Regions from separate parts of the Bradyrhizobium sp. Mp19 genome, predicted to be linked through region 3. Evidence: predicted binding sites of a transcription regulator. Region 3 holds the regulator's gene; each other region holds the start of a gene.
What was found. The regulator LexA, encoded in region 3, represses DNA repair genes until DNA is damaged. The targets are predictions, from matches to a motif close to TGTTCNNNNTGTGTTCNG.
Positions count from the first base shown of each region.

Region 1 (3,362 bases), on a different contig from region 3:
GCGGCACAGCCCGAGCCGATCAGAACGGGATTGGCACCCCAATCGTAGGCCTGCAATTCGCCGACGTCGTGCGCCGACGGCGCCCGCTGCTCACCCTCTCCAAGAGGGTTCTCGAGTATGAGAAGGTTGTGCGCGCTGCGGAGAACATCGACGCCAGTCGCACCCGGCGTCCAGTTGTCGGGCCGCAGTTCCAGGCAGAGTGTCCCCTTGCCGTACTGATGAGTTGTCCAGCGAATCTCGCCTTGCGGTTCCACCCAAGCCGGAACCTCCGGATATTGATCCGGATAGGCCAGACGGACCGGATAGCGGTGCCCGTGCGCTACCAGAATGCCTTCCGCGCTCAGTCTGCCTTCGTGGAATCGCCAGCGCACGAGCTCATACCAGGTCTCGTCACGCGCAAGCGCCTCGATTGCGGCTTTCTCGGCTGCCAGCCTCGGTGAGTCAGTCAGCCACCAGAACTTCAAGCGAAGCCACGCGGCTTGTTGGCAGGCGCTGCCATCGCACTGGGGAATGAGTAGCCAGCCGCCACAGGTGGTGCTGCGGCGAAGCCACCGTAAGATGCCGCCTTCGCCACGTTCGCGGTCGCCTTAAATCGATCGCCGAAGACGCGCCTCCATTGGCGCGTCGCTTCCTCCATGTCATCTGCGTCCTGCGCCCGACGCGCAATGTCGGCGTAGACACGGACCTTCTCAATGAAATCCTTCCACTGAGGGACTGTCACCTTGCCGAGAATGTCATTCGACTGATCCGCAGGATCCGCGATGAAAGGTTTCTGGTCCATCGAGGCGAGAAATCCGTACGCATCATGGATATTCTTGAGAAGCTGTGCGAACGCCTCGCCATAATGCGTTTCTGCACCCGGCGCGTGGACCGAAGCGAGCACTTCGAGCACAAAGCCTTTCGGACGCCGGCCACTGGGGTTCACACGGCGCCACCACTTCAACAGCTTCACAAGCGGCTTGAAGCGGCCGTCGAACCTCTCGTTCTGTTTCGCACTCCACGAGGTATGAACTGGTGGGTTGGTGAACTTCCAGGTGCCGTTGTCGCGGTCCGGAATCATGTATCCGTTCCACGTCTGCACGACCGGAACGATATCCATATCCGCCTGCCAGGTCTCGACCCGCACGGAGCGCTTATTGATCCGCTCCACGGGGTAGCCATCGTCACCATCTTCCAGCGCGCGGCAGACCTCCTTCAGCACGTCATCGGGATGGTCGCTGGTCTCGAAATTCGTGACGATGATGATGTCGACGTCCGGCCGCTCCTCCCCGTCAGTCGATGTCCGCGGTCGGATTGACGTGCTCCGCGCGTAACTACCCGACAGGAAGCTCGAGACGTACCTGTCCTTGAACTTTTCTTGCTTTCGAAGGTGATCCCGAATTCCAGTGTGACCGCCGGATGCCTGGGACTTCGTGGTTGGGCTTGGCTCGATGTCTGCGAGCAGTTCAGTAAAGCGCGCCTGCGGAACTGGCATTTGCCCCCCAAATGGGGCACTGCCCCCGTATGTTCGCCGTTCGTTCAAATCTTGGGGATGTTCAAGCTGGCGTGCAAGTATCGTGCTCCACCACCAGAGCCAAAATGCACTGTTTTTCGCATAATTCCCAGGCCACGACGACCGAGGAGCCGCCGTCAGAGCGATATGGCATCAGCAGCTTGGTCCAATCCCGTTGTCCGTCTCCCGAATCTCCTTGACTCTAGGTCTCGAAGTTAGAACAAATAGAGAACATGACCGTTATCGTGCCTCAGGAGGTGAATTACGAGCGTGCGGCCCGAGCCCGCCATAGAATCGTTGCGCGCTCAGATCGAGAAGATCGAAGGCAGAAGCCGGCGCGTGAAATCGGTGCTCCCGTTCGGGATCATCGACATCGACTCGCGCCTTCCAGGCGGTGGGCTGACGCTCGGCGCGCTCCACGAGATTGCCGGCGGCGGTAACGGCGCGGTCGATGGCGCGGCAGCAGCGCTCTTTGCCGCCGGGATCGCGGCTCGAACCAAGGGCAAAGTTCTCTGGGTCATCACGCGGCCCGATCTCTTCGCGCCGGCGCTGGCCCAGGCAGGTCTCGCACCTGACCGCGTAATCTACGTTGAAGCCGGCAACGACAAGACCGTGCTCGCCTGCATCGAGGAAGGTCTGCGCCACGGCGGGCTCGGTGCTGTCGTCGGCGAAGTGGCACGGCTCGACATGACCGCATCACGGCGGCTCCAGCTCTGTGCGGAGGGAAGCGGGACGATAGGCATCGCATTGCGCCGGTGGCGTCGCCAGACCGATGCTGCCGATTTTGGCCAGCCCACGGCCGCAGCAACCAGATGGCGCGTCGCCGTCATGCCCTCGGCAGCCCTGCCGGTCCCCGGCGTCGGCCGCCATCGCTGGCTCCTGGAGCTGATCCGCGCCCGTGCGGGCGAAAGCGCAGATTTTGAAGTGGAGGCGTGTGATGACTCGGGTCGTCTCGCTCTTCCTGCCGAGTTGGTCCACCGACCGGCTTCGGCGGAAGGCTGGCGACGCAGCGCCTCCGGCTGAGGCGCCGCTCGCCCTGACAGGCCGTGACGGGAGAAAGCAGGTGGTGCTGGCGGTGGACGCTGCGGCACAAGCCGCCGGGGTGCGCGTCGGAATGCCGGCGACGAAGGCGCGGGTCCTCGTCCAGGGCCTCATCGTTCAAAATCACGACGCGGTCGGAGACGTCCGGGCGCTCGACCGCCTCGCGCTGTGGATGCTGCAACGCTACGCGCCGATCGTCGCCGCCGATCCTCCGGACGGGCTCGTGATCGATTCCACCGGCGCCGATCACCTCCATGGTGGCGAAGACGCCATGCTCGCCGGCCTGATCGACCGGCTTGCCGCATCCGGCGTGCAGGCGCGCGCCGCGATTGCCGATACCTGGGGCGCGGCGCACGCCTTGGCTCGCTACGCCGCCCGGCCTGCGCTGGTCGCACCGACAGGTCACGGAAGCGCGGTCCTGGCGGGCCTGCCGCTCGCGGCCCTTCGTTTGCCAGCCGACATGATCGCGGCGCTCCATGTCCTCGGCTTCGAGCGCATTGGCGATCTGCTCGCGCAGCCGCGCGCGCCGCTTACCTTGCGCTTCGGGCCGCAGCTCGGCCGCCGCATCGACCAAGCCCTTGGGGCGCTCCGCGAGCCGATCGACCCGATCCGGCCCGACGAGCTGATCCAGGTAAAGCGCAATTTCGCCGAACCTATCGGCGCGGCCGAGACTATCGCCCGCTACATCGGCAAGCTGGTCGTGCAACTCTGCGCCGAGTTAGAGGCGAAGGGACTCGGAGCCAAGCGCCTCGATCTGATCTGTTACCGCGTCGACGATCGGCTGCAAGCCGTCCGCGTCGGCACCGCCATGCCGGTGCGCGAGGCAAAG
Region 1 is NZ_JASAUT010000002.1:462,882-466,243, forward strand. Features, by position in the region: gene QJT82_RS04990 (ThiF family adenylyltransferase) at 1-464, opposite strand, end outside; gene QJT82_RS04995 (nucleotidyltransferase) at 461-1,474, opposite strand; gene QJT82_RS05000 (ImuA family protein) at 1,763-2,515, shown strand; gene QJT82_RS05005 (DNA polymerase Y family protein) at 2,430-3,362, shown strand, end outside.
Region 1: a site for LexA is predicted at 1,709-1,726, ahead of QJT82_RS05000 (ImuA family protein). Genes of this name have one in related genera too.

Region 2 (3,362 bases), on a different contig from region 3:
AAGGCATCGACCACGATGTCCTGCGTCGACGAGGCGGTTGCGACCAGCAGTGCGGCGAAGGCCGCGAACCATGGCGATCGCGCCGGATCGGCCATCGCCAGCACCAGGATCGCCGCGATCAAGAGCAGCTGCGCGAACAGCAGCCAGCCGCGGCGGCGGCCGAACATCTGCGTGAACAGCGGCACGTGCAGCGCGTCGACCAGCGGCGCCCAGAGGAACTTCAGCGTGTAGGGCGTGCCGATCAGCGCCAGCAGCCCGATGGTGCCGAGATCGACCCCGGCCTCCTTCATCCAGACCTGCAGCGTCGAGCCCGACAGCGCCAGCGGCAGCCCCGAGGAGAAGCCCAGCAGCAGCACGATCAGCACCCGCGGCTGCAGGTACACCGCAAAACTGTCGCGCCAGGAGGTGGCGGCGGGCTTTGGCTCCGGCTTTGCGGACGCGTCCGACGTCGCTTCAGGGGCTGTCATAGATGAGGTGTTACCAGATTCGGCCGCAAAAAGACTGTCCTCGCCCGGCGGGTGATGACACCAAAAGCTTGGCGGGGATGCCACATCAAATTTGGTGTCGTCCCTGCGAAAGCAGGGACCCATAACCACGAATGGTGGTTGGTGGGCGATGTCGGAACAACGAGCCTCCGCAACAACGAAAGCCGCGGCGTATGGGTCCCTGCTTCCGCAGGGACGACATGTGGAGACAACCTTGTTCCACCCACGCTGCCATCGCTTGGCTTGATCGGGCGACGGTCAAACCGGGCGATGACACTAAGTTTGTTGCGCAGCTGGTGCTTACTCCCCCGCCTGCAGTTTGCGCGGGGCGGGGAACAGGTCGGACGTGCTGGGCTTGACGAAGCGGGGGACCTCGATCGGGGTCTCGGACTTGCTGAAGTCGAGTTCCTCGATGCGGCCGGCGCGTTTCTCGATCTTGTCGGCGGAGATCAGGATCTGCCTGACGTCCTCGTTCACCTGGCCGAAATGGGTCTGCAGCTTCAGCACGCGATCGCGCAGGCGGCCGAGGTCGTCGCCGAGATGCATCACCTCGTTGCGGATCTGGTCGGCGGCGTCGCGGATGCGGGCGTCCTTCAGGATCTGCTGCATCACCTGAATCGCCAGCATCAACAGCGACGGCGACACCAGCACGACGCGGGCGCGATAGGCCTTCTGGATCACGTCGTCGAAGCCGTCATGGATCTCGGCATAGACCGATTCCGACGGCACGAACATCAGCGCGGTGTCCTGGGTCTCGCCCGGGATCAGGTACTTCTCCGCGATGTCGCTGACATGCTTCAGCACGTCGGCACGCAGCCGCTGGCTGGCGAATTTGCGCTCCTCGTCGCTGCGCGCATCGTGCAGCGCGGTCATGGCCTCGAGCGGGAATTTCGCGTCGATGCAGAGCGGGCGCTGGTCGGGCAGGAACACGACACAGTCCGGCCGCTTGCCCGACGTCAGCGTGTACTGGAACTCGAACGAGCCCTTCGGCATGCCGTCCTGGACGATCGCCTCCATCCGCGCCTGGCCGAACGCGCCGCGGGATTGCTTGTTGGCGAGCACGTCGCGCAGCGTCGTCACCTGGGTGGTGAGCTCGTTGAGGTTCTTGTGCGCGTGGTCGATGATGCCGAGCCGCTCGTGCAGCACGCGCAGCGAATCCATCGTGTTGCGGGTCGATTGCTCCATCGACTGGCCGACCCGGTGGGTCACCGAATCGAGCCGCTCGTTGACGGCCCGGGCCATCTCCGCCTGGCGGCCTGCCAGCGCCTGCGCCATCGCGTCGACCCGGCCGGAGGATTCGCTCTGGGCCCGCAGCATGTCGGCGAGCCGCTCCTCCAGCTCGTCGGCGCGGATGGCCTGGGCCATCGCGAGTTCCGCGCCGCGCCGGCTGGCGCGTGCGATCACCACCGCAATGGCGAGCAGCAGGATCAGCGCCAGCGCCCCAAGGCCGATCAATGCGTCGGAGACACGGACCGGAAGGTCGCCAATCGTCAGGAGAATCTCGTTCATGCCGGCAGTTGTAGCCGATTCGCGGCCGGGCGCGAACGAAGAGGGAACGTTTATGGGAAATGCATCCCTGATTTTCCGGGTTAATGCGGGGTGAAGAAACGTGGTTAAGGTTGTCCTAACGGGTTCCTGAGCGCATTGACCCCATGAAGTCAGCAGCTTAAATCGCCGCCATGGCATTAAGAGAAATTATCATCCTGCCGGACAAGCAGTTGCGGCTGGTGTCGAAACCGATCGAGAAGGTGACGCCGGAGATCCGCAAGCTGGCCGACGACATGCTCGAGACCATGTATGACGCGCCTGGCATTGGGCTCGCGGCGATCCAGGTCGCGCAGCCGCTGCGGCTGATCACCATGGACCTCGCCAAGCGCGACGAGAACGGCGAGACCATGGCGAAGCCGCGCGTCTTCATCAATCCGGAGATCATTGCGCGTTCGGAAGAGCTGTCGGTGTACGAAGAGGGCTGCCTGTCGATCCCCGAATATTACGAGGAGGTCGAGCGCCCGGCGCGGGTGCGCCTGCGATTCACCGATCTCGACGGCAAGGTGCATGAGGAGGATGCGGAGGGGCTCTACGCCACCTGCATCCAGCACGAAATCGATCATCTCAACGGCGTGCTGTTCGTGGATTATCTGTCGAAACTGAAGCGCGACCGCGTCTTCAAGAAATTCGAGAAGGCCGCCAAGCGCGCGGCGGAGTAGGATCGCCATCGGCACTCGACTCCCTCTCCCGCTTGCGGGGGAGAGCTGGGGTGGGGGTCTTGCCACGAGTCGTATCGCTGAGATAGCCCCCACCCGGATCGCATCTTCGATGCGATCCGGCCTCCCCCGCAAGCGGGAGAGGCCAACCGAATTCGCGGAAAGACCCGCGCGCTTCATATGCGATTCCTCTCCCCGCAAGGGAAGGAACAGACCGAGTTCTCGTCATGCCTCTCCGCCTGATCTTCATGGGCACGCCCGATTTCGCGGTGCCGACGCTGCTGGAGCTGGTGGCCCACGGCCATGAGGTCGTGGCGGTCTATACCCGCGCGCCGAAGCCGGGCGGGCGGCGTGGCTTGCAGCTGCAGCCGACGCCGGTCGAGCAGGAGGCGCGCCGCCTCGGCATTCCCGTGCTGACGCCGAAGACCCTCAAGACACCGGAAGCGCTCGAGGAGTTTCGTGCGCGTGACGCGGATGCCGCCGTCGTCGTCGCCTATGGCATGATCCTGCCGCAGGCTATTCTCGACGCGCCGAAGCTCGGCTGCTTCAACCTGCATGCCTCGCTGTTGCCGCGCTGGCGCGGCGCCGCACCGATCAACCGCGCCATCATGGCGGGCGATGCCGAGAGCGGCGTGATGGTGATGAAGATGGATGTCGGCCTCGACACCGGCGA
Region 2 is NZ_JASAUT010000090.1:4,652-8,013, reverse strand. Features, by position in the region: gene QJT82_RS42470 (MFS transporter) at 1-467, opposite strand, end outside; gene rmuC (DNA recombination protein RmuC) at 786-1,994, opposite strand; gene def (peptide deformylase) at 2,165-2,692, shown strand; gene fmt (methionyl-tRNA formyltransferase) at 2,917-3,362, shown strand, end outside.
Region 2: a site for LexA is predicted at 2,026-2,043, ahead of rmuC (DNA recombination protein RmuC). Genes of this name have one in related genera too.

Region 3 (3,362 bases):
GTCGGAATCGGGGCCGGCGTCGGGCTTCTTGACGAGGGTAAAGGAAGCCTCGGGAAATTGCTCCCAGACTTTCAGGTCGTCGGCCGTCACCGTCAGCCAACCGAACCGGAACATGTAGCGGCCCGGTTCCGTGACGCGTCCAGCCTTTTGCCATGTGACCTTATCGACCACCGCGCACGTCCTCCGTGCCCGATGATGCGCCAAGGCGCCGGCCGACGCAAACCTCCTCCTGCGCCCCGGAAGCGGGAGTCCGGGGTCGCCCGAAATTGCTTAGGTCATCCGCCGCCGAACAGCTCATTCCGCGGCGACGATGCGCTCAACCCAAGAACAGCGTTGCGAATGCGGAGGGCCGCCGCTCCACAACCTTCGGCTTCTGCTCGACCGGCGGATGCAGCGCCGGCAATTGCAGCACGCTGACGCGCTGTCCCTCGACCAGCTGGGTCACCAGCACATGGCTGCCGTCGGGGAATTCGACCGCATCATGATGCCGATCGGGCACGTCGGGCTCGACTTCGTTGAACACGCCGACGCGATAGTTCAGCGTCTTGGTCCAGATCCAGCGGCTGTCGTAGCGAACGTTCTCGGCGAAAGCGAGCTCGGTGCCCGGCAGCATGCAGACCGCGACAGTGGGATCGTTCTCCGAAGCAAAGCCGCGGGTCGACGTGCCGCGGAACGTCGTCGTGATCAGCGTCTCTCCGACAATGGCGGGGCGCGATGCCACGGCGTGCAGACTATAGTCACACATCGGATGGCTCCTCATTTCGAGGTAGCGACCCGTGCCTCTCCTTGAGGCATTAGGGCCTCTACCAGAGTGGACGATAGCGAACGAGCTTCTGCTCGTTTCTGGGCGATTGTACGACTGGTCCGAGACCGCCTCCGATCACAAACACGCGACGCTGCGCGAGAGGTATCGGAGCGCATCGGGCAGGCCGTACGCTACACTATCATGCAAGGAACGATCCGACGTGTTGCTCGTTCCCGGCCGCCGCAAGTATTTGCAATTCAGTATTTGCGATAAAGGCCGATCAGCTTGCCCTGGATGCGGACCCGGTTCGGCGGCAGGATGCGCACTTCATAGGCGGTGTTGGCCGGCTCGAGCGCGATCGATGCGCCGCGGCGGCGGAAGCGCTTCAGGGTGGCTTCCTCCTCGTCGATCAGCGCCACCACGATGTCGCCGGTATTGGCGACGTCGTTGCGCTGGATCAGCGCCATGTCGCCGTCGAGGATGCCGGCATCGACCATCGAGTCGCCGCGCACTTCGAGTGCATAGTGCTCGCCGGCGCCGAGCATGTCGGGCGGCACGCTGATGGTGTGGCTGCGGGTCTGCAGCGCCTCGATCGGCGTACCGGCGGCGATCCGGCCCATCACGGGGACCGCGACCGGACGGTTGCCGTCGTCCTCGGCGATCGGCGGCGTGCTGGCGCGCCGGCCGAGGGTGCCTTCGATGACGCTGGGCGTGAAGCCGCGGCGGCCGTTGCCGCCGCCGGCCGAGAGTTCGGGCAGCTTGATGACCTCTATGGCGCGGGCGCGGTTCGGCAGGCGGCGGATGAAGCCGCGCTCCTCCAGCGCAGTGATCAGGCGGTGGATACCGGACTTCGAGCGCAGGTCGAGCGCATCCTTCATCTCGTCGAAGGAGGGCGGTACGCCGGCCTCTTTCAGACGTTCATTGATGAAACGCAGAAGTTCGTACTGTTTGCGCGTGAGCATCTCGAGTATTCCCCCGGTTGATAGCGTCGTTCGATTCCGAGACTCTTCTGGTGGGGCCTGCAGGCGGGGCCTGACCTCAGGAGCATGTGCTCGTTGCACCTGCTTCCACGCGGCTTCCCGATTGTAGACACCAGTACTCGAAACAAATCATGAACGGACACTATATGTTCGATATGTGTTCCGCAACCACTTAATTTCCGGTGAACGGATCAGGCAACGCACAAGCGGCGGGGCGCAAAAACCCTATTCGGGCAGTGTCAGGATCTCGCATTCGCTGCCTTTGACGGCCGCAGCCGCGAACGGCGGACGCACGAGAAGTGCCCGTGCCGCAGCGAGATTCCCGAGCAGCGACGAGTCCTGCTGCGTCACCGGCATTGCGATCAGCGTCCCGTCCTCGCGCGCTTCGAGACGTGCACGCAGATAGTCCTCGCGCTGGTCGTTGGCGGCGAGGTCGCGGCCGAGCAGGGCGCTCGTGCGGCGATGATGGATCACTTTCCGGCCGTTCAGCGCCCGAATCAACGGCACCAGGAACAGGAAGGCGCAGACATAGGACGACACCGGATTGCCGGGCAGGCCGATCACCCGCATCGCGCCGAGCCGGCCATGCATCATCGGCTTGCCGGGCCGCATCGCAATCCGCCAGAACGTCATGTCGACGCCCTCGGCCTCCAGCGACCGCTTGACGAGATCGTGGTCGCCGACCGAGGCGCCGCCTGTCGTGATGAGGACGTCGGCGCCGGCCTCGCGCGCCCGGCGAATGCCGGCCGTGGTCGCCTCCACCGTGTCGGCGGCAACGCCGAGGTCGATGGTCTCGGCGCCCTCGGCGCGCGCCAGCGCCCGCAGCGCGTAGCCGTTGGAATAGACGATCTGGCCGGGGCCGGGTTGCGAGCCCGGCATCACCAGCTCGTCGCCGGTCGCCAGCACCGCGACCTTCGGGCGGCGGCGCACCGCAAGTTCCGGATAGTTCATGGCGGCCGCCAGCGACAGCGCGCGGTCGGACAGGCGGCTGCCGCCGCTGAGCAGCACCTCGCCGGCACGGAAGTCGACCCCGGCCGGGCGGATGTGCCGCCCGACGCTGGCGGCCTCCGTGATCGTGATGTGGTCGCCGTCGACGGCGGTGTCTTCCTGGATGATAACCGCGTCGGCGCCATTGGGGATCACGCCGCCGGTGAAGATCCGCACCGCCTCGCCGGCGCCGACCGTCCGCTCGAACGGCCGGCCGGCGGCGACTTCGCCGATCACCTTGAGCCGGGCCTTTAGATCAGCCGCATCGGCGGCGCGCACCGCATAGCCGTCCATCGCCGACATCGGCTGCGGCGGCTGGGTGCGCAGCGCGGCGAGGTCGTGCGCCAGGGTGCGGTGGTAGGCGGCATCGAGCGCGATCATCTCCTCCGGCAGCGGTTCGGCGCCGGCGAGGACGGCGGACAGGGCATCGGCAACCGGCATCAGGGCCACGCTCAGAGCTCCTCAATTCCTAATGTTCAAATACCAAGTGCGGTCAAAGCCCTTGCCACGTCATCCGTCGATGTCACGTGGATAGCATGAAGGCCGCGCGCCCGCGCACCTTCGATATTGGCGGCCAGGTCGTCGAAAAACAGGATCCGCGACGCCGGCACGCCGATGGCTTTTACCACATGATCGTAAGCCTCGGCGTC
Region 3 is NZ_JASAUT010000053.1:50,782-54,143, forward strand. Features, by position in the region: gene QJT82_RS36165 (hypothetical protein) at 1-171, opposite strand, end outside; gene QJT82_RS36170 (hypothetical protein) at 317-745, opposite strand; gene lexA (transcriptional repressor LexA) at 1,003-1,707, opposite strand; gene glp (gephyrin-like molybdotransferase Glp) at 1,951-3,162, opposite strand; gene QJT82_RS36185 (HAD family phosphatase) at 3,189-3,362, opposite strand, start outside.

Region 4 (3,362 bases), on a different contig from region 3:
GCGTACGCGCCGCGATCGAGGTGCCTGATATCGCCGCGCTGACGGCAAAGCCGCGCCGGCTCAGCGCCCCCGTCACGGTCTGCAGCAGCGCGCGCTCGCCGCCGAACAGATGTGCGCAGCCGGTGATGTCGAGAAACAGACCGTAAGGCAGATCGAGCGCGACCAGCGGCGTGAAGCGGTCGCACCAGTCGGCGATGTCGTTCAGCGTCTTCAGGTCGGCGGCGGGATCGGCATCATAGACCGTGAGCTCCGGACAGATCGCCCGCGCATTGGCGAGCGGCAGCCCGATCGACAGCCCGGCGCGCACCGCGGCCTCGTCGATCGCGTGCAGCAGGATGGCGTTGTGGTCTTTTGCGACGACAACGCTGGGGAGTTCTTGCACCGTTGTCGTTTGTAAAAAAAGTCGGTGGTCTTTCTTCGCCTCTCCCGCTTGCGGGGGTCGAGACGAGCGAAGCTCGCTCTTAGGCCGGATCGCATCGTGAGATGCGATCCGGGTGGGGGCTCTCTCCTCAGCGGGACTCGTGGCGAGACCCCCACCCCAGCCCTCCCCCGCAAGCGGGAGAGGGAGCCCTACCACCGCCCGTGTGTCGGTTGGCACAACGGCATGTGCATCAGCTTGCGAGGCGATGTCCTGCGCGAGCTTGCGCTTGATGCGGTCGATGGGCAGGCGTGGCAGCCACAGGCTGAGAATACGCCGACGGTTCACTGAATTGGCACTCATCACATTTCCATTCCATGATCCATCGCCCGACCGGGCCATGACGATTGCGCACGAGTTCGGCCTCGAAGCGCGGCGTGCCCCACACGCTCGCGGCATTGCCCGGCGGCGAATGCGCCGCGCGCACGATCCAGCGCGTCTCCGCGGTCGAGGGGATCGGAGTTGCCGCGATCCGCAGCACCAGCGCGGTGACGCCGGAGGCTTGCGCGGCCAGGGTCAATTTGCGGCTGGCGACGAGATCGAGCTGGCGCGCCTGGCCCCAGACCTCGAGCACGACCGCGCCGAGCGCATCGCAGGCGAGCGCGTCGGCCGCGGTGCGCAAACCGCTGTCGACATCGGCGGCGCGCACCGTGACCAAGAGGCGCGGATCGAGGCCGAGTTCGGCAAGCCCGCGCATCGACAGCGCGCCGTTTTCGCGATCGGAAAAATCCTGCCGCACCCAGACCAGCGGCTTGCGTGCCGACAGCCGTCCGGCGAGCCCCGCAATGAAGCCGGTCGCCGCGCCGCCCTGATGGCCGGCCGCGAACACCTCGTGCAATGCTGCCGGCGCAAGCCCGCCGCGCAGCATCGCATCGGCGCCGGCGTGTCCAAGCGCGACGCGGTTCGGCATCGCCGCATCCGATGGCGCCTCGATGCGCGCGATGCTGCCGCGCAGAGACGCAAGCGTACCCATGCGTGCGCCGTTCATATGCGCCGCTCCTTCAACTTGAAAATTTGAGGTCGTCACTGCCTGAACAGAGAACCAAGGGACTGGCTCAATTGTTCATGGTATGTTCTAATATAAAGCTAACAGGGCCCGCAGAGTCAATCGGATTGGTGAGCTCATCGATTCATGAGTGGAATCAATGGGATTCAGCGGCCGCCGAACCGCACGGGCCCTGCTCTTCCGCAAGTCAGGCACGCAGGCCCCGAAAATGGCGGCGTGACGGAAACGGAGCAATCGCATGCGCATCATCGTGCTCGACAACGACACCGATTTCGAGGGCTGGCGCAAGGCCGCGCGGCGATTGGCGCTGAACGAAGTGAAGCCCGCGGAGATCACATGGACGGTACGCAGCGACGACGAATTGTCGTCGGCATCCTGCGTGAATGAATTGCCGGATACGCCGCAGGCGCGGTTCAATGTGTCGGCCAAATTCGTCGAGCTCGCAAAGGCCGCGATCCTGCATCGCAGTGACGAACGCTTTGCCCTGCTCTATCGCCTGCTGTGGCGGCTGCGCAGCAATCACGATCTGCTCGGCGCGACCGATGATCCCGATGTCGCCGAGGTCCACGCGATGGCGCGCGCGGTCTATGTCGATATCGACAGGATGCACGCGCATCTGCGCTTCCGCGAGATTGGCCGCGAGCGGACGGCGCATTACGTCGCCTGGTTCGAGCCGGAGCATCGCATCGTCGAGCTTGCCGCGCCGTTCTTCGCCGGCCGCTTCGCCGACATGCCGTGGTCGATTCTGACCCCCGACGTCTGCGCACATTGGGACGGGCACGCGATCTCGATCACGCCGGGCGTCGCCAAATCCGAAGTGCCGACCGAGGACCGGCTTGAGGAGGCCTGGCGGCGTCACGACAACGGCCGCTTCAATCCCGCACGGCTGAAAGTGATGGAGATGCCGCAAGCCTATTGGAGGAACCTGCCCGAGGACTCGATCATTAAGCCTCTGATCGAAGACGCAATGCGCATGACCAGCGGCCCCTTCATCGCACGCAAGGCGGCCGAGCCGCAGAAGCGGCAGGATACGCCGATGCCCCGCAAGCAAGCTCAAGGCAAGCAAGTTCAAGACAGGCAAGCTCACGACACAATCGCGGCCTTGCGCGAGGAGGCCGCCGATTGCCGCGCCTGCCCGCTGTGGAAAGATGCAACGCAGACCGTGTTCGGCGAGGGACCGCAGAGCGCAACGCTGATGCTGGTCGGCGAGCAGCCCGGCGACAAGGAAGATCTCGCAGGCCACCCCTTCGTCGGACCGGCCGGCCAGATGCTCGATCGCGCGCTGCAGGAAGCGGGCATCGATCGTCGCAAGGTCTATGTCACCAACGCAGTGAAGCACTTCAAATTCGTGCCGCGCGGGAAGATCCGGCTGCACCAGAAGCCGAGCACACCGGAGATCCGCGCCTGCCGCCAGTGGTACGAGCGCGAGCTCGCCACCATCAAGCCGGACCTCGTGATGGCGCTCGGCGCCACCGCCGCGCAGAGTGTGCTCGGCAAGATCACGCCGATCAACAAGAACCGCGGCCATCTGATCGATCACGACGGAACCAAGGTGCTCGTCACCGTGCACCCATCCTATCTGTTGCGGCTGCCGGATGAAAAAGCCAAGGCGCTGGAATATCAGCGCTTTATCGACGACCTGAAAATCGCCGCACATCAGTTGCGCAGATCAGCCGATGCAGCTTGAGTTCCGTAAAACCAGCGGAACCGGAGGAACCACATCGCAACGAGAAATTGTTCTAAACGCAGACAAATACCTACAACCTTTAATTGATCCGTGGTAGGGTAGCATGTTCCGCAGGTATCGGGCGTCATGTTCACGCCATGACGTACCCTGAGGCGGGCGCGCTGCGCGGTTTGCTAGCCCCGATCGTGCGGCGCGCCACCTCATCTCGCAATCCTCCTCCCTCATTCGCGATCCTCCCACTCGCAGGCGCG
Region 4 is NZ_JASAUT010000004.1:4,748-8,109, forward strand. Features, by position in the region: gene QJT82_RS06615 (DNA polymerase Y family protein) at 1-382, opposite strand, end outside; gene QJT82_RS06620 (DNA repair protein) at 612-1,406, opposite strand; gene QJT82_RS06625 (UdgX family uracil-DNA binding protein) at 1,663-3,111, shown strand.
Region 4: a site for LexA is predicted at 1,479-1,496, ahead of QJT82_RS06620 (DNA repair protein). Genes of this name have one in related genera too.